Regions from separate parts of the Nonomuraea recticatena genome, predicted to be linked through region 2. Evidence: riboswitches for the same ligand, from Rfam matches in the RefSeq annotation. Region 2 holds a riboswitch; each other region holds the start of a gene.
The links. Region 2 has a riboswitch for cyclic di-AMP ahead of ABFX50_RS17950 (C40 family peptidase). Riboswitches for the same ligand answer to the same signal wherever they lie in the genome.
Positions count from the first base shown of each region.

Region 1: another riboswitch for cyclic di-AMP. It lies ahead of ABFX50_RS04305 (CHAP domain-containing protein); the one in region 2 lies ahead of ABFX50_RS17950 (C40 family peptidase).
Region 3: another riboswitch for cyclic di-AMP. It lies ahead of ABFX50_RS37690 (hypothetical protein); the one in region 2 lies ahead of ABFX50_RS17950 (C40 family peptidase).
Region 4: another riboswitch for cyclic di-AMP. It lies ahead of ABFX50_RS33945 (VldE C-terminal domain-containing protein); the one in region 2 lies ahead of ABFX50_RS17950 (C40 family peptidase).

Region 1 covers NZ_BAAATE010000002.1:211,464-216,220, reverse strand. Annotated here, with positions in the region: gene ABFX50_RS04320 (aldo/keto reductase) at 1-277, shown strand, start outside; gene ABFX50_RS04315 (Gfo/Idh/MocA family protein) at 362-1,321, shown strand; gene ABFX50_RS04310 (tetratricopeptide repeat protein) at 1,302-1,763, opposite strand; cyclic di-AMP (ydaO/yuaA leader) riboswitch at 1,899-2,033, shown strand; gene ABFX50_RS04305 (CHAP domain-containing protein) at 2,051-2,758, shown strand; gene ABFX50_RS04300 (RNA 2'-phosphotransferase) at 3,046-3,546, opposite strand; gene ABFX50_RS04295 (WD40 repeat domain-containing protein) at 3,681-4,631, opposite strand; gene ABFX50_RS04290 (hypothetical protein) at 4,636-4,757, opposite strand, start outside.
Region 2 covers NZ_BAAATE010000008.1:102,664-107,420, forward strand. Annotated here, with positions in the region: gene ABFX50_RS17935 (NAD(P)/FAD-dependent oxidoreductase) at 1-481, shown strand, start outside; gene ABFX50_RS17940 (branched-chain amino acid aminotransferase) at 610-1,707, opposite strand; gene ABFX50_RS17945 (3-isopropylmalate dehydrogenase) at 1,870-2,922, opposite strand; cyclic di-AMP (ydaO/yuaA leader) riboswitch at 3,021-3,163, shown strand; gene ABFX50_RS17950 (C40 family peptidase) at 3,224-3,790, shown strand; gene serA (phosphoglycerate dehydrogenase) at 4,394-4,757, opposite strand, start outside.
Region 3 covers NZ_BAAATE010000028.1:90,395-95,151, reverse strand. Annotated here, with positions in the region: gene ABFX50_RS37710 (NAD(P)-dependent oxidoreductase) at 1-386, opposite strand, end outside; gene ABFX50_RS37705 (winged helix-turn-helix transcriptional regulator) at 441-800, shown strand; gene ABFX50_RS37700 (DUF4388 domain-containing protein) at 895-1,653, shown strand; gene ABFX50_RS37695 (alpha/beta fold hydrolase) at 1,610-2,482, opposite strand; gene ABFX50_RS37690 (hypothetical protein) at 2,527-3,393, opposite strand; cyclic di-AMP (ydaO/yuaA leader) riboswitch at 3,578-3,712, opposite strand; gene ABFX50_RS37685 (hypothetical protein) at 3,996-4,367, opposite strand; gene ABFX50_RS37680 (roadblock/LC7 domain-containing protein) at 4,392-4,757, opposite strand, start outside.
Region 4 covers NZ_BAAATE010000023.1:19,173-23,929, forward strand. Annotated here, with positions in the region: gene ABFX50_RS33935 (DeoR/GlpR family DNA-binding transcription regulator) at 1-703, shown strand, start outside; gene galT (galactose-1-phosphate uridylyltransferase) at 700-1,761, shown strand; cyclic di-AMP (ydaO/yuaA leader) riboswitch at 1,829-1,967, shown strand; gene ABFX50_RS33945 (VldE C-terminal domain-containing protein) at 2,043-2,924, shown strand; gene ABFX50_RS33950 (alpha/beta fold hydrolase) at 3,080-3,889, opposite strand; gene ABFX50_RS33955 (cytochrome P450 family protein) at 4,245-4,757, shown strand, end outside.

The DNA of each region.
Region 1 (4,757 bases), on a different contig from region 2:
GTGGAGCCCGCTGGGCCAGGGCAAGGGCCTGCTCGACGATCCGGGGTTGGCCAAGCTCGCGATGAAGCACGCCAAGTCGCCCGCCCAGGTCGTGCTGCGCTGGCACATCCAGCTCGGCAACGTGGTGATCCCCAAGTCCGTCACGCCCGAGCGGATCAGGGAGAACATCGACGTGTTCGATTTCACACTCGACGCCGAGGACATGGCGGCGATCGGCGCCCTGAACACCGGCAGGCGCATCGGTCCCGACCCCGCCACCTTCGACTGGATGGGTTGAGCGTCCATGAGCGGGACGGCAGGCGCCCCGCCCGGCGTGAGCCGTCCCGCGATCCTTCATGATTGACCTCTGAAGGAGGCTCTCATGGCTGATCTGGCTTGGGGTATCGCGGCGACCGGTGGGATCGCCAGGACTGTCGGCGCGGTGATCGCCGCCGAGCCCGGGATGCGGGTGGCCGCGGTGGGCTCGCGCGACAGGGGCAGGGCGGCGCAGCTGGCCGCGACCCTGGGCGCGGAGGCGGCCTACGGCTCCTACGCCGAGTTGTGCGCCGATCCCGCGGTGGACGTGGTCTACGTGGCCACGCCGCACGCCCAGCACCTGGAGGTGGCCGAGGCGGCGATCGCGGCGGGCAAGGCCGTGCTGTGCGAGAAGCCGCTGGCGGCCTCGCTGGCCGACGCCGAGCGGATGGTGAAGCTGGCCAGGCAGGCGGGCGTCTTCCTCATGGAGGCCATGTGGATGCGCTTCAACCCGCTGATCAGGGGGCTGCTGACAGAGGAGCGGTTCGGGGCGCTGCGCACGGTCCAGGCCTCGTTCGGCTTCGTCCTGCCCTACCAGGAGGAGCACCGCCTCTGGAATCCCGTGCTGGGCGGCGGGGTCCTGCTCGACCTGGGCATCTACCCGTTCGGACTGGCGCAGTTGCTGCTCGGCGAGCCCGCTGAGACGCATCTCACAGGATCGCTCGCTCCTTCGGGCGTCGACGCCGAGGTGGGGGCGCTGCTGACCTACGAGGGCGGCGCTCGCGCGCTGCTCGACACCTCGCTCATCAGCCCGCTGGCCAACACCGCGACGGTGGTGGGCACGGGGCTGCGCGCCGACATCGCCGCGCCGTTCTGGGCGCCCCAGCGCATCACGCTGTCGGGCCCCGGGTTCGAGACCGAGGAGCACGTGCTCGACCCCGCCCTGAACGGCTACGCGGGCGAGATCCGCGAGGTGCGCGAGGCCCTGGCGGAGGGCATGACGGAGAGCGCGATCATGCCGCTGGACGAGAGCCTGGCGATGATGCGGATGCTGGAGGAGGCCAGGGTCAGGCTGGGTGCTCGCTGAGCGCCTCGAGGTTGGCGCGGGCTCTCGTGGCCGCCTCCTCATGGCCGGAGCCGACGGCCATCAGGTAGTGGCCGCGGGCCCTGGCGTGGCGGCCCGCCCGGTCCTCCATCAGCCCGAGGTTGAACATCGCCCGGGGGGCGGCCTCCGGGTGGCCACTTTCCACCGCCTTTGCGTACCATTGGCGAGCGGCTTCGGCGTTGCCACAGCCCTCCTCGAGGACCCCGAGGTTGAACATCGCCCGGGGGGTGGCGGCCCTGCCGTACCAGTGCCGGGCCTCGTCGATCCGGCCGTCCTCATCCTCGATGAGGGCGAGGTTGAAGGCCGCTCTGCGGGCGGCCTCCTGGTGCCCTGACTCGATGGCCAGGAGATACCATCTTCGAGCTTCGCGTGGACGGCGTCCGTCCTCCTGCAGGCCGTGGTTGAACAGGTCCTGGGGCGACATGACCTGACCGTAGATGATCGCGCGACCTTTATCAATTTGTATCCAACTTGCCTCATGTATTACCTTGGGGTCACTCCAGGCATAAACCGGACGAACCGGACATTGCCTGACATTGCAAAACACTCACAGGTCCTATGCCTGTGACCGCTGAATCCGCACCATGCGGAACCGGGGACCCAATCCTTCTGGGGTGAATCGGCACACCGTGCCGTAGGGCAGCTTCACGCCCGAACCCGTCAGCTAACCCGGTAAGCGGCATGAAGCTGAGCAAGGAGACTCCCCTTTTCATGGCCAAGCACCGTCACAGCCGTGCCCCCAAGATGACCTACGCCCACGCCGCCCTCGGCGCCGCGGTTCTCGCAGGCTCTCTTGTTCCCACGCAGGCCGCCCAGGCCGACATCGCTCCCGCCCCCCAGGACAAGTCCCACGTGGCCGCCATGGCCGCGAAGACCGACGGCAAGCAGGCCGCCGTCAAGCAGCAGCAGCGCGTCCCCGCCATGCCGACCGCCAGCGCCGTCCTGGCCGAGGCGAAGAAGCAGATCGGCGTCAAGGAGAACTCCTCCGGCGGCGGCACCAAGTTCCAGCAGTGGTACGTCAACTCCCAGCGCGCCAGGGAGACCGTCGCCCGTGACGGCGGCAGCCCCCGTGCGTACGCCAACGCCGCGTGGTGCGCGATGTTCGTCTCCTGGGTCGGTGAGATGACCGGCGCCCGTCCCCAGGTCGGCTGGGACGCCTACACCGTCGCCCACGCCAAGTGGTTCAAGAGCAACGAGCGCTGGGGCACCACTCCCAAGCCCGGCGCGGTCGTCTTCTTCTCCTGGAGCGGCAGCAAGAGCATCAGCTCCATCAACCACGTCGGTTTCGTGGAGAAGGACAACGGCAACGGCACGATCACCACGGTCGAGGGCAACACCGGAAACGGCGCCGTCGAGCAGCGTGTCCGTCCGAAGTCGCAGGTCGTCGGGTACGGCTACCCGCAGTACTCGGGCGCGTAGTCCCCGCGCGATTCCCCTGCCCCGGTCTCCGGGTGCGCCTGCCGGTCTCCTGACCGGCGGATGACACCCGGGGGACCGGGGCGGATCGCGTTCCGGGCGACGATCCCTCGAAGCCCTCCCCGTCCACGGGCCCCGCGTCGACCTGTCACCCCGTTCCGGGGCAGGCCCCCGCGCCCTGGCCACCTCGTCACACTCCCCCGGAGATCCCCCCACCCTGCCCCGGCCGGGAATCCGTCACACCCGGCGGTGTCAGCCGGGGAAGCGGAGAAACGCCGGCGGGACGGCTGTCACCAGCCACACCCCGTTGGCGCTGACCCTGAACTCGTGTCCGCCCTCGTGCATCTCCCCGCCGCGACGACCAGCACCACGGGAACCCCTCGCCTCGCGCCGACCCGCACGGCCGTCTCCCTGTCGGCCGACAGGTGGACGTACTGCCTCGACATCGGCAGCAGCCCCGACGCCTTGATGGCGCCGAGGCTGAGAGGGGCGGTCCCGTGGTAAAGAATCTCCGGAGGCTCGACGGCCTCCAGCCCGAGATCGACCGCCACCGAGTGCCCCTGGCTCGCCCTGATCAGGTCGCCCTCGATGGCGTACCGCTGCTTGTCGTTGTCCGACACCACCAGGAAGAGCTCCTGCCTGGTGATGGGGAAGCCGTGGCGGGCCGCCGCCTCCAGCAGATCGTCGATCGGGACCCAGCCCTGCGCGTCCAGCGTGATCCCGATCGCGCCCGGATCGTGGCGCAGGTGCCTGGCGAGGTACTTCGAGATCCGCACGGTCCGGTCCTTCATGCAGGCATTGTGCCGCAGGGCGGCCGGGACCTTCTTCGGATCCACATCTACGAGCCCGCCGCCCGCCTGCCGTCCGGCGAAGGGCAAGGCCCGCGGCGTCACACGTGGAGCGCGCCGCGGGCCCGGGATGCCGCTCAGCCGCCGCAGGCGGCGAAGACGAACGTGTCCTTCAGCATCGAGTAGCTGTCACGGACGCGCGTCGCCCCCGACGTCACGTCGTGCTGCATCACCGTCATCCTGGTCGCCTTGCCCTCCGGGTACTGCGAGACGTGCAGGGTGACCTGGTTGTCGCCCGTCCAGTCCAGCTTGTGGACCGTCCCCTCCTTGGGCAGCTTGATCAGGTGACTGCTGACCATCTGGTCGGAGTGCAGGTCGTACAGCGCGACCTTCGACCCCGCCACATGCACCGCGATGGTCCTGCCGTCGGCGCTGAGCGCGTAGGGGCCGTTGCCGGCGACCAGCTGCGGCGGCGTGCCCGACAGCAGCCGCCTGCCCGCCAGGTCGAAGACGTGCATCTCCATCACCGACTCGTCGCCGTCGGCGCTGGTCAGGACCTTGTCTCCATCGCCGCTGAAGCCGATGAAGTTCTGGTACCTGGGCAGCGTCCCCAGCTTGTTCCCCGTCGCCGTGTCGAACAGCCGCACCCTGGAGGTGACGACCGCGAGCCGCGCGCCGTCGTCGGAGAGCTGGAGCACCACGTCGTACTGGTTGGTCCTGGGCGGCAGCGCGTCCTTCGGCAGCAGGATGACGCCCCCGTGCACGGTGCGGACGGCCAGCCTGCCGTCCTTCCTGAAGTAGGCGACCTTCTGCCCGTCGCCGGAGACGGCCAGCGGCGCCACCGCGTAGTCGACCTCCTTGCCGTTCGCGCCGACCGCCCGCAGCTGGGCGTCCTTGAGCGGCGTGACCTTGCCTTCGTGGCTGACCAGCCGCCAGGTGCCGCACGGGACGGTGGCGCCGTCCTTCTTCACGCAGCCCTTCGCGGAGGCGTAGCGGATCGCGCCGTGCCCGGGGTCGGCCAGCGCCGTGCCCGGCAGCCCGAGCATCGCCAGTGCGACGGCGATCGCCGCCAGGATTCTGATCTTCATCTCGTCACTCTCCCGCCGTCAGCCAGGTGTAGTTCCTGACGGTGACCGTGAACGTGTCGGCGGGCTTGACCGCGCCCGTCGTGGTGTCGACGGTGAGCACCCGTACCACCGTCGGCTTCTCGTCCC
Region 2 (4,757 bases):
GGCCGACGCCGTCGTCTGGACGGCGGGCATCCAGGCCAGCCCGCTGACCGCGCAGCTCCCCTCCGAGCGCGACCGGCTCGGCAGGCTGCTGGTGGACCGGCATCTGCGCGCCGGCCGCGCCGAGTTCGCCGCGGGCGACACCGCGGCCGCCCGCTACGACGACGGCCACTTCGTGATGCCGAGCTGCCAGCACGCGATCCCGCTCGGCATGGTCGCGGGCCACAACGCGGCGGCCGACGTGCTCGGCCTCGAGCTCAGGGAGTTCGAGGCAGGCCCCTACGTGACCTGCCTCGACCTGGGCGAGGCAGGCGCGGTCTTCACCAGGGGCTGGGAGCGCGCGGTGATGGCCTCAGGCGTGGACGGCAAGGAGGTCAAGCGGTGGATCATGGAGGTGATCCACCCGCCCGTCGACGACGCCGCGACCATCCTGGCGGCCTCCGACCACCCCTCCTTCGAGATCCCGTTCTACGAGAGCCGCTGACCGGCGCGGCGGGTCCAGGCAGAACCCCGGCGGCTTGGATCTGTCGCCGTGGGAAGCGCCCTCATCGCCGAGGCGCCGCCGACCAGGGGGTCGGCGGCGTGGTGGGGAAGGCGAGTCAGCGGGGCGGATCAGGAGATCTTGTGGATCCAGTGGTGGGTGTCGGGGCGGGTGCCGTACTGGATGCCGAGCAGCTCCTCGCGGATCTTGAGGGTCACCGGGCCCGGGGTGCCGTCGCCGATGGTCCAGGCGCGGTCGGCGCCCTTCACCGACCCCACGGGCGTCACGACCGCGGCCGTGCCGCAGGCGAAGACCTCGGTGAGCGTGCCCGACTCGCACCCCGCCTGCCACTCCTCGATCGAGATGCGCCCCCCCTCGGCCTCCAGACCCAGGTCGGCGGCCATGGAGAGGATGGAGTCGCGGGTGATGCCCGGCAGCAGGGTGCCGGTCAGGGCGGGGGTGACCAGCTTGTTGCCGAAGACGAAGAACAGGTTCATCCCGCCCATCTCCTCGACGTAGCGGTGCTCGTGGGAGTCGAGCCACACCACCTGGTCACAACCCTGGGCGACGGCCTCGCGCTGGGCGACGAAGGCCGCGGCGTAGTTGCCTCCGCACTTGGCGGCGCCGGTGCCGCCGGGCGCCGCACGGGTGTAGTCGGTGGACAGCCACACCGACACCGGCTTGACGCCTCCGGCGAAGTAGGAGGCGGCGGGCGAGGCGATGACCATGTACTTGTAGGTCTTGGACGGGTAGTTGACGCCCAGCCCGACCTGCGTCGCGATGATGAAGGGCCGCAGGTAGAGGCTGTGTCCCTCGCTCGTGGGCACCCAGTCGCGGTCGGTCTGGGTGAGGAGTTCGAGGGACTCGACGAAGGTGTCCTCGGGCAGTTCGGGCATGGCCATGCGCAGGCAGGAGGCGTTGAAGCGGGCCGCGTTCGCGTACGGCCTGAAGGTCACGATCGAACCGTTGGCCTGGCGGTACGCCTTCAGGCCCTCGAACAGCTCCTGGGCGTAGTGGAAGACGGAGGTCGCGGGGTCGAGGACCAACGGCCCGTACGGCTGGAGCCGCGCGTCGTGCCAGCCCTCGCCCTCGGTGTAGTCGATCGAGATCATGTGGTCGGTGAAGACCTGCCCGAACCCCGGACTCGCCAGTACCTGCTCACGCTCTGCCGCAGTGCGAGCGTGGTCGGAGAGCTGCACATCGAAGCTGAGCTTCTGAGCGGTGGTCATGACGGAAATCCTTCTCTTTTCGCGAGATTTGCCCTGAGTCCATTTTGCGCTGGACCGGGTAACGGGAACCTACAGCAAACGCCTGGCGGTTCTCGCTGGCCGCCAGGCGTCAATGAAGCACCGGCGGCTGCGAGGCCGCCGGGCTGGGGGTGCACACGGCGGTCAGGCGCCGCCGGATACTCGTGCGGTGATGTCGTCACCGATCTCGTGCGTGGTGCGGCCGGCCCATCCGGCCAGGCGCTCCACGATGTCGTCGGCGACGGCCTGCTCGACGCGGGCCGCCTCCTCGGTCAGGCCGAGGTGGTCGAGCATCATGGCGACCGACAGGATGGTGGCCGTCGGGTCGGCCTTGCCCTGGCCCGCGATGTCGGGGGCGCTGCCGTGGACCGGCTCGAACATGCTGGGCGCGGTGCGGTCGGGGTTGATGTTGCCGCTGGCGGCCAGGCCGATGCCACCGGCGATGGCGGCGCCGATGTCGGTGATGATGTCGCCGAAGAGGTTGTCGGTGACGATCACGTCGAAGCGCTCGGGCTGGTTGACGAAGAACATCGAGGCCGCGTCGATGTGCTGGTAGTCGGTGGTGACCTCGGGGAACTCGGGCGCGATCCTGTTGACCGTGCGCTGCCACAGGTCGCCCGCGTAGGTGAGCACGTTGGTCTTGTGGACCAGCGTGAGCTTCTTGCGCGGCCGCTCGGCGGCCCTGGCGAAGGCGTAGCGGACCACGCGCTCGACGCCGAAGGCGGTGTTGAGCGACTCCTGGGTGGCGATCTCGTGGGGAGTGCCGCGGCGCAGGACGCCACCGGCTCCCGCGTAGAGGCTCTCGGTGCCCTCGCGGACGACGACCATGTCGATGTCGCCAGGGAGGGTGTCGGCCAGCGGGGTCTCCACGCCGGGGAAGAGCTTGACCGGGCGCAGGTTGACGTAGTGGTCGAGCTCGAAACGCAGGCGGAGCAGGAGTTCACGCTCGAGGATGCCCGGCGGCACGCTGGGGTCGCCGATGGCGCCGAGCAGGATGGCGTCGTAGCCGCGCAGCTCCTGCAGGACCTCGTCGCTCAGGGTCTCCCCGGTGGCGTGGTAGCGGGTGGCGCCCAGATCGTAGTGCGTGGACTCGATCTTGACGCCGACCGCCTCGAGGACCTTGAGCCCTTCGGTGACGACCTCGGTGCCGATCCCGTCGCCGGGGATGACGGCCAGACGAATGTTGCGCGACTCCATGGGCGGTACCTTACCGGCTCGTCTCGATGGACGAACACTCATCTCACTTGTCGGACGTCCAGTTTTGTCCTGTTTGCGGTGCTTTGACCCTTTCGTTAGAGTCCGTGCTGCCTAATCCGTTGCGGAGTGCACGGAGCCGGGGACCCATTTCCCCCTGGGGCGAATCGGTGTCCCCACACCGTAGGGCGGCTTCCACGCCCGAGCCCGTCAGCTAACCCGGTCGGCCACGTGGAAGGACAGTCCCCTGTCTCGCATCACCACGACCGCGGTCCTCTGCGGTCTTCTCGCCGCAGGAGCCCTCGTGACGGCATCCCCCGCCGTCGCGGACACCACCGGCTCCGACACCCCCTCGAGCTCCGCCACCGGCAAGGGCTCGGCGAGCAGCATCACCGGCGCCGACGTCAAGAAGGCGCGAATCAGCGAACAATCCACCCCCGCCTGGCGGGTCGCCCTCAAGTTCGCGCTGGCCAAGCGCGGCACGCCGTACGTCTGGGGCGGCACGGGCTCCGGCGGCTACGACTGCTCGGGCCTGATGCTCAAGGCCTACGAGAAGGCGGGCATCGAACTGCCCAGGGTGGCCGCCGACCAGTACCGGGCCTTCTCGAGGAAGATCTCGTGGGACAACCTCAAGCCCGGCGACCTGGTCTTCTTCAGCGGCCTCGGCCATGTGGGCATGATCTCCAGGCCGGGACACATGGTGCACGCACCCCGCTCGGGTGACGTGGTGAAGGAGGAGAAGCTCAGCGCCTGGCGACGGCAGGCGTTCGTCGGCGCGGTGCGTCCAGACCCCAAGGGTGTGGCGCTCGCGATGAAGCAGGCCAAGGCCAAGCAGGAACCCGCCCCCGCGATGCTGACCGCCACCCTGTAGGCGGCGGCACGCCCGTACGAGGCCGTCCCCTCGCGCTCCCGCCACCACGGCAGGCGCGGGGGGACGACTGCGCTTTCGCGGAGAGTGTCAGCGGTGGGGTCGCCCCGGTGGAGCAGGGGGACCTCCACCGGAACGGCCCGGCTCAGCGAGGGGAGGGGGAACCGCCGTTGTCCCTGCGGTCCAGCGCGGTCTGGACGGCCTCCGCCGCCTCTTCCTCATGCTCTTCCGCACGGTTCCATGGGTACATGTCGTACACGTGACTCATCTCATTTCGCGGACGCGTATGAATCGGACGTCGGACTCCGGTCGCGAATCCGACCGGGCCTGAGCTCGTGCGGTCCGGGTCACGGACCGGACGAAGGGGACTTAAGGCCGACACAACGCCGCTCACCGCGACGGGTCGTCGACCTGCCCTAACAGGCCCCGTCGCGGCAGGTAATAAGTACGAGTACCCAGCGCATTACTTCAAAAGTACCTGGCACGGTCCAGACTGTCTCGTAGGACGTCCGAATATCTCACGATATGAGACATCGGTGACAGTCGCCCCCGAACGCGCGAACGCCCTCCCGCGGTGCGCGGGAGGGCGTTCCATGCGAGACGGGGTCAGTCGGTCAGGTCGACCGAGCGGCCGCTGTCCGCGCCGATCTCTGCCACGATCTGGTCGACCACGTCGGCGGGGATCGCCGAGTCGACGGTCAGGGCGATGAGCGCCTTGCCGCCCTTGACGTCGCGCGCCACCTGCATCGAGGCGATGTTGATGCCGTGCTCGCCCAGCAGCCTGCCGACGACGCCGACGATGCCGGGACGGTCGGTGTAGGTGAGGAAGGCCAGGTGGTCGGTCGGCTCGATCTCCATCTCGTAGCCGTTGACCTCGACGATCTTGGTGACCTGACGCGGGCCCGAGAGCGTTCCCGACACCGAGACGGTACGGCCGTCGGCCAGCACGCCGCGGACGCTGACGACGTTC
Region 3 (4,757 bases), on a different contig from region 2:
TGCTCGTAGACGGCCCGCGCCGCGAGGGACTCCTTTTTGTAGATCTCGGGGAAGCCGGGCGTGTCGACGAGGCTGACGCCCGGCGCGACCTCGAGGCCGCCCGCGCCGCCCACCGTGAGCAGCCGCCTCACGCCCGCCGCGCGGACGCCGTCGATGAGGGCCCTGTTCGCGGCCAGGAAGGGCGCCTCGGGCTCGGAGCCGTCGCGCGGCGGGGCGATGGCGGAGACCACCACGTCGTAGCCCCTGGCGAGCTCGCCCGCCTGCGCCACGTCACCCTTGACCGGGCCCGACCTGCTCATTCCTGTGACCTGGTGACCGCGATTGCCCAGCTCCGCCGCGATGCGCTGACCGATCATGCCGGTGGCGCCGAAAAGTAGGATCTTCATGACCTCGATGGTATCCGTTTGATACCGATTACTTCACCGTGCTATAGGTACCTTATGGATACTGGCGATGCTTTCGACCCGAACTGCCCGACAAGGTTGGTTCTCGACCGCATCGGCGACAAATGGTCGGTGCTGGTGCTGCTGAGCCTGGCCGAAGGACCGATGCGCTTCACCGAGCTGCGCAGGCGCGTCGGCGGCGTCACCCCGAAGGTGCTGACCCAGACGCTGCGCGCCATGGAGTACGACGGATTGCTGACCAGGAAGGTCTTCGCCGAGGTGCCACCCAGGGTGGAGTACACCCTCAGCGAGCTCGGACGCTCGCTGCACGAGCCTGTCGCCGCCGTCACGCGCTGGGCCGAGCAGAACGTCGGGCGCATCGTGGGGAGCCGCGAGGCCATCGATCACGCACAGTGATCTTTTCTATACGGTGAGCCTTTTCCCCTCCCGAGAGGAACATATCCTCTACCCCCCTCTTCCGGCGCGGCCGAAGCCTTCATAGCCTGGCTCGGTGCGTCCGCTGGAGAGCCTCCTCACCGGGCTGGCGGGGGTCTGCTCGTCGGGTGCCCTGCGCGTGGGCAGATCCGGGGTGGTCTACCTGCTCGAAGGCAAGGTGACCTACATGGAGAGCGCCGAGACGCCGGGCGTCGAGGAGCTCCTGACCAGTGGCGGCAGGGTGAGCACCGCCGACATGGAGCGCGCCGTGGCCAGGCGCGAGGGCGGCGAGCCGCTGTTCAGCGAGGGCCTGCTGACCCGCGAGGAGCTGGCCGAAGCCCTGCGCAGGACCGTGCTCGACTCGGCCCTGCTGCTGTTCGGGCTCGACCACGCGCGGCCGAAGTTCCGCCCGAGCGAGCGCCACTGGCTGGGCCCCCACTGGCACTTCGAGGTCGGCGAACTGATCGAGGAGTGCGGGCGCAGGACAGCGGAGCTCGACCAGGTCTGGCCTTCGGACGAGCTCGACGCCGCGCCCGTGGTCCCCGTCCCACGGCTGCCGGGCGAGCGGGTCTCGCTGACCGACCGCCAGTGGGAGGTGCTCGTGCACGCCGACGGCGCCGCCACCCCGCTCGAACTGGCCAGAAGGCTCGACAGGACGGCCTTCACCGTCCTGCTGGCGGTGAGGGAGCTGGCGGCGGCCGACCTTCTGGTCAAGCCGAGGCGCGCGCCCGCCCTGCCGAGGCGCTCGGCCAAGCCGCCAGGCACCGACGTGCGCCACGAGCCCGCCGAGCTCAGCCTGCTGTTGCGGCTGAAGGCCGGCCTTGAACAGCTGTGACCGCGTCCATGATCTCCTCCCACAGCGGGCGGGGCAGGTCGTGGCCCATGCCGGGGTAGGTGAGCAGCGTGGCGCCGGGGATGGCGGCCGCGGTGGCCCTGCCGCCCGCGATCTGCACCAGCGGGTCGGCCTCGCCGTGGATCACCAGTGCGGGCATCGTGAGCCCGCCCAGCCCCTCGGTACGGTCACCGGAGGCGAGGATCGCGGCGAGCTGGCGGGCGGTCCCCGCGGGGTCGTAGGCGCGGTCGTAGGCCAGGCCCGCGACCTTCGCGATGCGCTCGCGGTCCATCTCGTAGCCGGGTGAGCCGATCACCGCCCAGACCTCGAGCGCCCGCTCGACGGCGGTCTGCCTGTCGGGAGCGGGCGGTGAGAACAGCGCGGCCATCGCCTCGGGGGTGGGCGGTCCCACGTCGGGCCCGGGCGTGGACATGATCGAGGTGAGCGAGAGCACCCGGTCGGGATGGCCGATGGCGAGCGCCTGGGCGATCATGCCGCCCATGGAGACGCCCAGCACGTGGGCGGCAGGCCAGCCGAGCGCGTCCATGAGACCGGCCGCGTCGTCTGCCATGTCACTCAGCAGGTAGGGCGCGGCCGCACTGGGGACGAGCTCGGGCACTCCCGCCTCGGTGAGATGGGTGGAGAGCCCCACGTCGCGGTTGTCGTAACGGACGACGTGGTGGCCCCTCGCGGCGAGGAGCTCGCAGAACTCCTCGTCCCAGTGAACGAGCTGCGAGCCCAGCCCCATGATCAGCAGGAGCGGTCGGTCACCGGGGGTGCCGAAGCTGTCGTAGGCGATCTCGATGCCGTTGCTCTTCGCCATGAGCGTCATGCGGAACAGAATGACATTCTGTTCCGCATGACGGCAAGGCCGTCCTAGCGGCGGACGGCCCTGCGGATCCGGCCGCGGCCCAGGTAGCCGACTCCGCCCACGACCGCGAGGCCGCCGACGAGGGCGAGCGCGGTGCCGGTGCGGGAGGTGTCGGACGTGGTCTCGGCGGCGGTGGTCGCAGCGGTGGCGTCGGTGTTCAGCGAGGCGGGCGCGATGGCCGCGGCCTTGCCGGCCTCCTTGGGCTCCTCGACCTGCTCGGCCTTCTCCTTCAGCGCGGCCACCTTCGCGGCCTCGGCCTTCTTCTCCTCGGCGGCCTTCTTCTTGGCCGCGACGGCGAGGACGTCCACCGGAGGCTTGGCCGGGTTGGTGTCCTTGCGGCCCCACGCGCCGGTGGAGAAGGCGACGGGGTGGTTCTTCTTGCCCACGCCGTTGCCCCACTTGGTGATGACGTACTGGACCTTGATGTGGCCCTGTCCGCCGTTGCCGTCCACGCCCAGCGTGCTGGAGTTGAAGGTGCCGCCGGTCAGGTCGGCGAAGGTCTTGGCGTCGAGGTCGAGCATGATGCCGTTGTTCGAGGGGGCGCCGGGACCGCGGTCACCGACGAAGAAGGGGGCCTTCTTGCCCTTGTAGACGACGTAGCCCTCGGTCATGAGGGGCCAGCTCGGGCTGGCGGCCAGGCCCTTGCGCATCGAGATGCCGCTGGCAGGCAGGCCGGTGTCACCGGCGCGGCCGGAGGCGTCGTCCCAGTAGTAGGAGGCGGTGGTGGATCCCTTGAGGAGGGTCCGCTGCTCGGTGGCCTGGCTGATGTCGGGGGCGGTGGGCTCGGCGAAAGCGGTGGCGGCGCCGGCGCCGACGGTGATGGCGGTGGTGACGAGCAGAGCGGAAACGCGCATGCCGAAGCGGGCGGTCATGAAAGTCCTTTGTTTGAGGCAATGGGAATGCCGCGCTCAAAGTGAGATCAGCGAAAGGCGTAGCCGGGCACAGGCCGAACGGACGCTACGCGGAGCGCGGAGGAAGGAAGGGGGAAGTAAAGGGGCCGCTCAGCAGGCGGCGGGTATCATCGCTACAGGGGCGTGGCGGTAGTGCATGGGGGTTCGGTCCTCTCCATCTCGCCTACCGGGTTAGCTGACGGGTTCGGGCGTGGAGATGCCCTACCGGCCCGTGGGCCGGATTCACCCCAATGAGATGGGTCCCCGGTTCCCGCACTGCGGGATTCGGCGCCAGCCGGCCTGCCTTCCTGATGAAGGGCAAGGTCACCAGCTGGTAACGCAATGGACTCTAGGGGCAAAACACCCCAAAGGCAAAAGCAAACCCATGAATCGGGCAGAAGATCTACCCTTTATCGTCACGATTCAACCGGGTTGGCGTCACCCGAAACCCCTGAAAAACAGAGGAATACGCGCGCTCTGATCATTAATGCGATCTAGCCAAGAAAATCATGAAATTCCCTGACGAATCAGGGCCTGTGAGCCCTCCCCCTGCCCGCCGGAGGGCGGGCACGGGGAGGCGCGGGTCACACCTCGAGCTTCTCCTCGATGGCGCGCATCTGGTGACGGGCCATCGCCAGGTTGGCCCTCCCGCGGTCCAGCGCGAGGTAAAGGAACAGTCCCTTCCCGCCCCTGCCGGTCATCGGCCTGATGATGTGGTACTGCCCGGTCAGGGAGATCAGGATGTCCTCGATGGTGTCCTTGAGGCCAAGCGACTCCATGGTGCGCAGCTTGGCCTTGACCACCTCGGTGTTGCCCGCGGCCGCCACCTGCAGGTCCAGGTCCTTGGAGCCGCCCAGCGCGCCCAGCGCCATGCCGCTGCCGTAGTCGACCACCACGGCGCCGAGGGCGCCGTCGATCGCCATCATCTCCTTGAGGGAGACGTCCATGCTCGCCATGCTTTCCTCCGTCGGGGGTGTGAGTCACCGCTTGCGTGATGCGATGGCGGCCACGCTCGCCGCCGTCTTGCGGCCCTCCAGCCGCAGCAGCCCCAGGTTGGTTCCGGGCTCGGCCAGGACTGTGAGGACGATCGTGGGGCCCGCCGCATAGAAGGCGGCGAAGCCGGCCGTACCGGAGATGAGCGTCTCCTCCAGCGCGCCCTTGCCCGCCATGGCGGCCATGCGCGCGCTCAGCGCGAGCAGGGCGGCGGAGAGCGCCGCGGTCTGCTCGGCGTTGTCCGCGTTCAGATCGCAGGCGACGGGCAGCCCGTCGACCGTGCAGGCGACGCTCCCGCTGATGTCGGGGGTGCGCTCCCTGAGGAGGACCATCTCTCTCAGCACCTCTTCTCG
Region 4 (4,757 bases), on a different contig from region 2:
GCGCGAGCTCGGCGTCTCCGACATGACGATCCGCAGGGACCTGGAGGCGCTCGCCGAGCGCGGGCTGCTGGAGAAGGTCCACGGCGGGGCGACCATCAACGGCCCAGGCTCGACGGAGGAGCCCGGCTTCGCCGCCAAGTCGGTGCGCCAGCAGGCGGAGAAGGACGCCATCGCCCGCAGGGCCGCCGCGCTGGTTCGCCCGGGCACCGCCGTGGCGCTGTCGGCGGGCACGACCACCTGGGCCCTGGCCCACCTGCTGGTGGACGTGGACGAGCTGACCGTCATCACCAACTCGATCCCGGTGGCCGACGTCTTCCACCGCAGCCCCCGAGCCGACCGCACGGTGGTGCTGACCGGCGGCGTCCGCACCCCTTCCGACGCGCTCGTGGGGCCCGTCGCGGTGGCGGCGATCAGGCGGCTGCACGTCGACACGCTCTTCCTCGGCGTTCACGGGATGAGCGTGAACGCGGGGTTCACCACGCCGAACCTGCTGGAGTCGGAGACCGACAGGGAGCTGGTCGCCTCGGCGCACCGCCTGGTCGTCCCCGCCGACCACACCAAGTGGGGCACGGTCGGCATCAGCACGATCGCGGAGCTGTCGGAGGCCGACGTCGTCATCAGCGACGCCGGCCTGCCCGAGGCCGCGCGCAGAGAGCTGGCCGAGAGGGCCGGAGAACTGATCATCGCGGAGGACACGAAGTGAAGCGCACCATCGCGCACATGGCCGACGGCCGAGAGCTGATCTACTTCGACCGGCGCGACGACGCCGATCGCAGCGCGATCGACCAGCGCGAGCTGCCGCCCAGGCCCGTGGCCTCCGAGCTGCGTTACGACCCTCTCACCGAGGAGTGGGTGGCGATGGCGGGCCACCGCCAGACCCGCACCTTCCTGCCGCCGGCCGACGAGTGCCCGCTGTGCCCCTCGGCGCCGGGCAGGTCGACGGAGATCCCCGCCTCCTCCTACGACGTGGTGGTCTTCGAGAACCGCTTCCCCAGCTTCTCCACCCACCTCGGCAGCTACGCCGACGCAGGCGGCCTCAGCGAGGTGCGTCCGGGTGTGGGCCGCTGCGAGGTGGTCTGCTTCACCTCCGATCACGCCTCCTCCTTCTCCATGCTCTCCGACGACCAGGTCGAGCTCGTCATGGAGGCGTGGGCCGACCGTACGGCGGAGCTGTCGGAGATCTCCGGCGTCGAGCAGGTCTTCTGCTTCGAGAACAGGGGCGCGGAGATCGGCATCACGCTGGCCCACCCGCACGGCCAGATCTACGCCTACCCCTACGTCACCCCTCGCACCCGCCAGCACCTGGCCGCCGCCGCCAAGCGTCCAGGCCTGTTCGCCGGCGTGCTGGCCGCGGAGCGGGCCGGCGAGCGCGTGGTCGCCGCCAACGAACACTGGACGGCGTTCGTGCCCGCCGCCGCGCGCTACCCCTTCGAGGTGCATCTCTACCCGCACCGCCAGGTGCCCGATCTGGCCGCCCTCTCCCAGGAGGAGCGGGCCGCGTTCGGCCCCGTCTACACCAGGGTGCTCAGGGCGCTCGACGGGCTGTTCGGCGTGGTCATGCCGTATGTCGCCGCCTGGCACCAGGCACCCGTACGGCAGGGCCGCGACCTGGCCTACCTTCACATGGAGCTGTTCAGCATCCGCAGGGCGCCGGGCAAGCTGAAGTACCTGGCGGGCTCGGAGTCGGCGATGGGCGCGTTCGTCAACGACGTGCTGCCCGAGGAGGCCGCGCGGCTACTTCGATCACAGGTAGATCACTAATTGGTTTCCGCTTGGAGTCGCATTACCGGCGTTTTACTACTAATATCCCTCTGACATCGGCTTTCACAGCCGTTGCACGCCTAATCCCGGGCAAGTCGCCCGGGAGCCGGGGACCCATGCACCTGGGGTGAATCCACGTTCCGTGGTAGGGCCACATCTCCCGCCCGAACCCGTCAGCTAACCCGGTCGGCAGACGGAGAGGATCATTCGTGGCGTCCCCCACGTCTCGTTTCGCCTGCGGCGCCATTGCCGCGCTTTCCCTCGTTCTCGGCTCCGCCTCTGTGTCCTCGGCTGCCCCCAAGCCGTCGGAGAAGCAGCTGAGGGCCGAGCTGAAGAAGCTCAACACCAAGGTCGACAAGCTCATCGAGAGCTACAACGCCAAGCGGGTCGCGCTGGCCGAGGCGGAGAAGGCCGCCGCGGCGGCCAAGGAGCGTCTGGCCGCCGCCGAGCAGACACTCGCCAAGGCGGAGAGCGTCGCCTCGCAGATCACCGAGATGCGATATCAGGCCAACACCCCCGATCTGCCCGCTCTGGTGTACTCCCCCGACCTGAACAGCGCCGCGCTGCTGGAGCAGTTGAGCGTCGAGCAGGACGCCGTCGTGAAGAACGTCGCAGCCGCCCGCGACGAAAGGCAGAAGGCCGCCACCGAGGCCACGGCCCTTGCCACCCAGATCGACGAGCAGGCCGACCAGGTCGCCGACGATCGGAAGGAGGCGGAGGGCATGATCGACGACATCGAGAAGAAGCTCCAGAACCTCGTTCCGACCGGCCCTGGCCGCAAGTCCGACGGCAGCTGGGCGCCCGAGCTGCCCTCGGGGGCCGACAACATCACCCCCCGCACGCGGCTCATGCGCGACGAGATCAAGAAGGCCTTCAGCCTGCCGTACGAGGTGGGGTGTTACCGGGTCGACAACAGCGGAGAGCACCCGCTGGGTCGCGCCTGCGACTTCATGATGAGTTCGGGAGGCAGCTCTCCCACCGGCGCCAACCAGGCGCTCGGCGACCAGATCGCGGCCTGGGCGCTGAAGAACCAGAGCCGGCTCGGCGTGAAGTACGTCATCTGGCGGCAGCGCATCAACAGCGGCAGCGGCTGGCGCTCGATGTCCGACAGGGGCAGCACCACCGCCAACCACTACGACCACGTGCACATCTCCATGCAGTGAAAACGGCGAGGGTTGTCAGCTGATGTTCTGACTCCCCTGGGCGACCTCTCGCATCTGGTGTCTCGCACCGGGTGCGAGGAGGTTCGCCGTCTCGTCGCCGACGCCGGGCCGGTCTGGCACAGCTGCGCACCTGGGTCCTGTTTCCGACGGCGCCCTCAGCCGCGCCCGTCGACCTCTCGCCAGAAGGCGTCGACGCGGGCGTTGAACTCGTCAGGGACCTCCTGGAAGGGCTGGTGGGCCTCCCCCTGCAGCACCTCGAACACGGCGCCCGAGATCGCCTCCGCGACCTCGCGCCCCAGACTTGGAGGGGTCGCCCTGTCCACCTCTCCGGCCAGGACGAGTGTCGGCACGGCGATCTCCCGCAGGCGGTCGAGTGTCTCGTGCGTCTCGAACGCCTCGAGCTGGCGTTGGAAGGCCTCGACCGACTGCTGATGCGGGAAGGCCAGCGCCTCCTCGATCATCCGCTCCACGGTGCCGTCGGCATGGGCGCGCGGCGTGTAGACCCACAGGAAGAACGCCTCCAGCATGGCCCGAGGGCTCGGGGCGGCCTCCACCATCCAGCGCCAGAAGCCGGTCATGGCGCGGAAGTAGGCGTCGGAGCGTGCGAAGGTGCTCATGAGGACCAGGCTGCGAACCAGACCCGGATGGCGCAGCGCCAGCTCCTGCGCGATGAGGCTGCCGCCCGAGAAACCCGCCACGTGGGCGGCGGGGACATCGAGCGCGCGCAGCAGCGCGGCGGCGTCGTCGGCCATCAGCGGCACCGACAGCCGCCCCTGGGGCAGCGGCGTGCGTCCCGCCCCGCGGTTGTCGAAGGCGATGAGCCGGTAGCGGTCGGCCAACCCGTCGAGCTGGGCCTGCCACGCCTCGGCTGGATCGCTCAGCCCGGCGATCAGGAGGACGTCGGGGCCCCGGCCGTGGCGCTCGACCCACATCCGGGTGCCGTTGACATCGATCGCCTCGCCCACGGTCTGCCCCCTCCGCGTGGCCCCGAACACCGCTCGCCCACGGCCAGGACCGACGGGCCCCGCCCTCTGTCTTCAGGCTCTCACCTGCACGAACACTAACATTCACGGGTCAGGGCTCTCGGCGGCCCTGGTGAACACCGCCTCGTCGCCGGCCGCCCCCGCCTTCTCCTGTCAAGCCGGTCGGCCGGCTCGGCGTCCAGCGCCCCGGTGCCGCGGCAGAGGCGCTCGCCGGCGCCGCCGCTCCATGCCGCGCCGACGGCCCTCCTTGCCCTGCGGAACCCTCGGGCGTACGTTTGACTCGATGACCAGATCCTCCTTACGGTCACGAGAGGCGACGATGGACACCGTCAACCTGATGGATCCCGCACTGATGGCCGACCCCTTCAGGGGCTTCTCACGAATCAGGGAGGAGGCGCCCATCGCGCGCGCCTGCTTCCCCGGTCAGGACACACCCGTCTGGCTGGTCACCCGGTACGACGACGTCAAGACCGTGCTGGGCGAGCACCGCTTCGTCAACAATCCGGCCTCCATTCCCGGCGGCGACATCCCCGACCTGCGCGAGAAGCTCATGAAGGCGCGCGGGATCCCCGACGACTACGTCGTCTACCTCACCGACGGCATCCTCGACCTCGACGGCGATGACCACCTCAGGCTGCGCAGACTCGTCTCGCGGGCCTTCACCGCCAGGCGCGTCATGGAGATGCGTCCGCGGGTCGAGGAGATCAGTGGCAGGCTGCTGGACGCGCTGCCGGGCGACCGCGTCGTGGACCTGGTCGAGGAGTACGCCTACCCGCTGCCGATCACGGTCATCTGCGAGCTCGTCGGCATCCCCGAGAGCGACCGCCCGCTGTGGCGAGAGTGGGGCGCG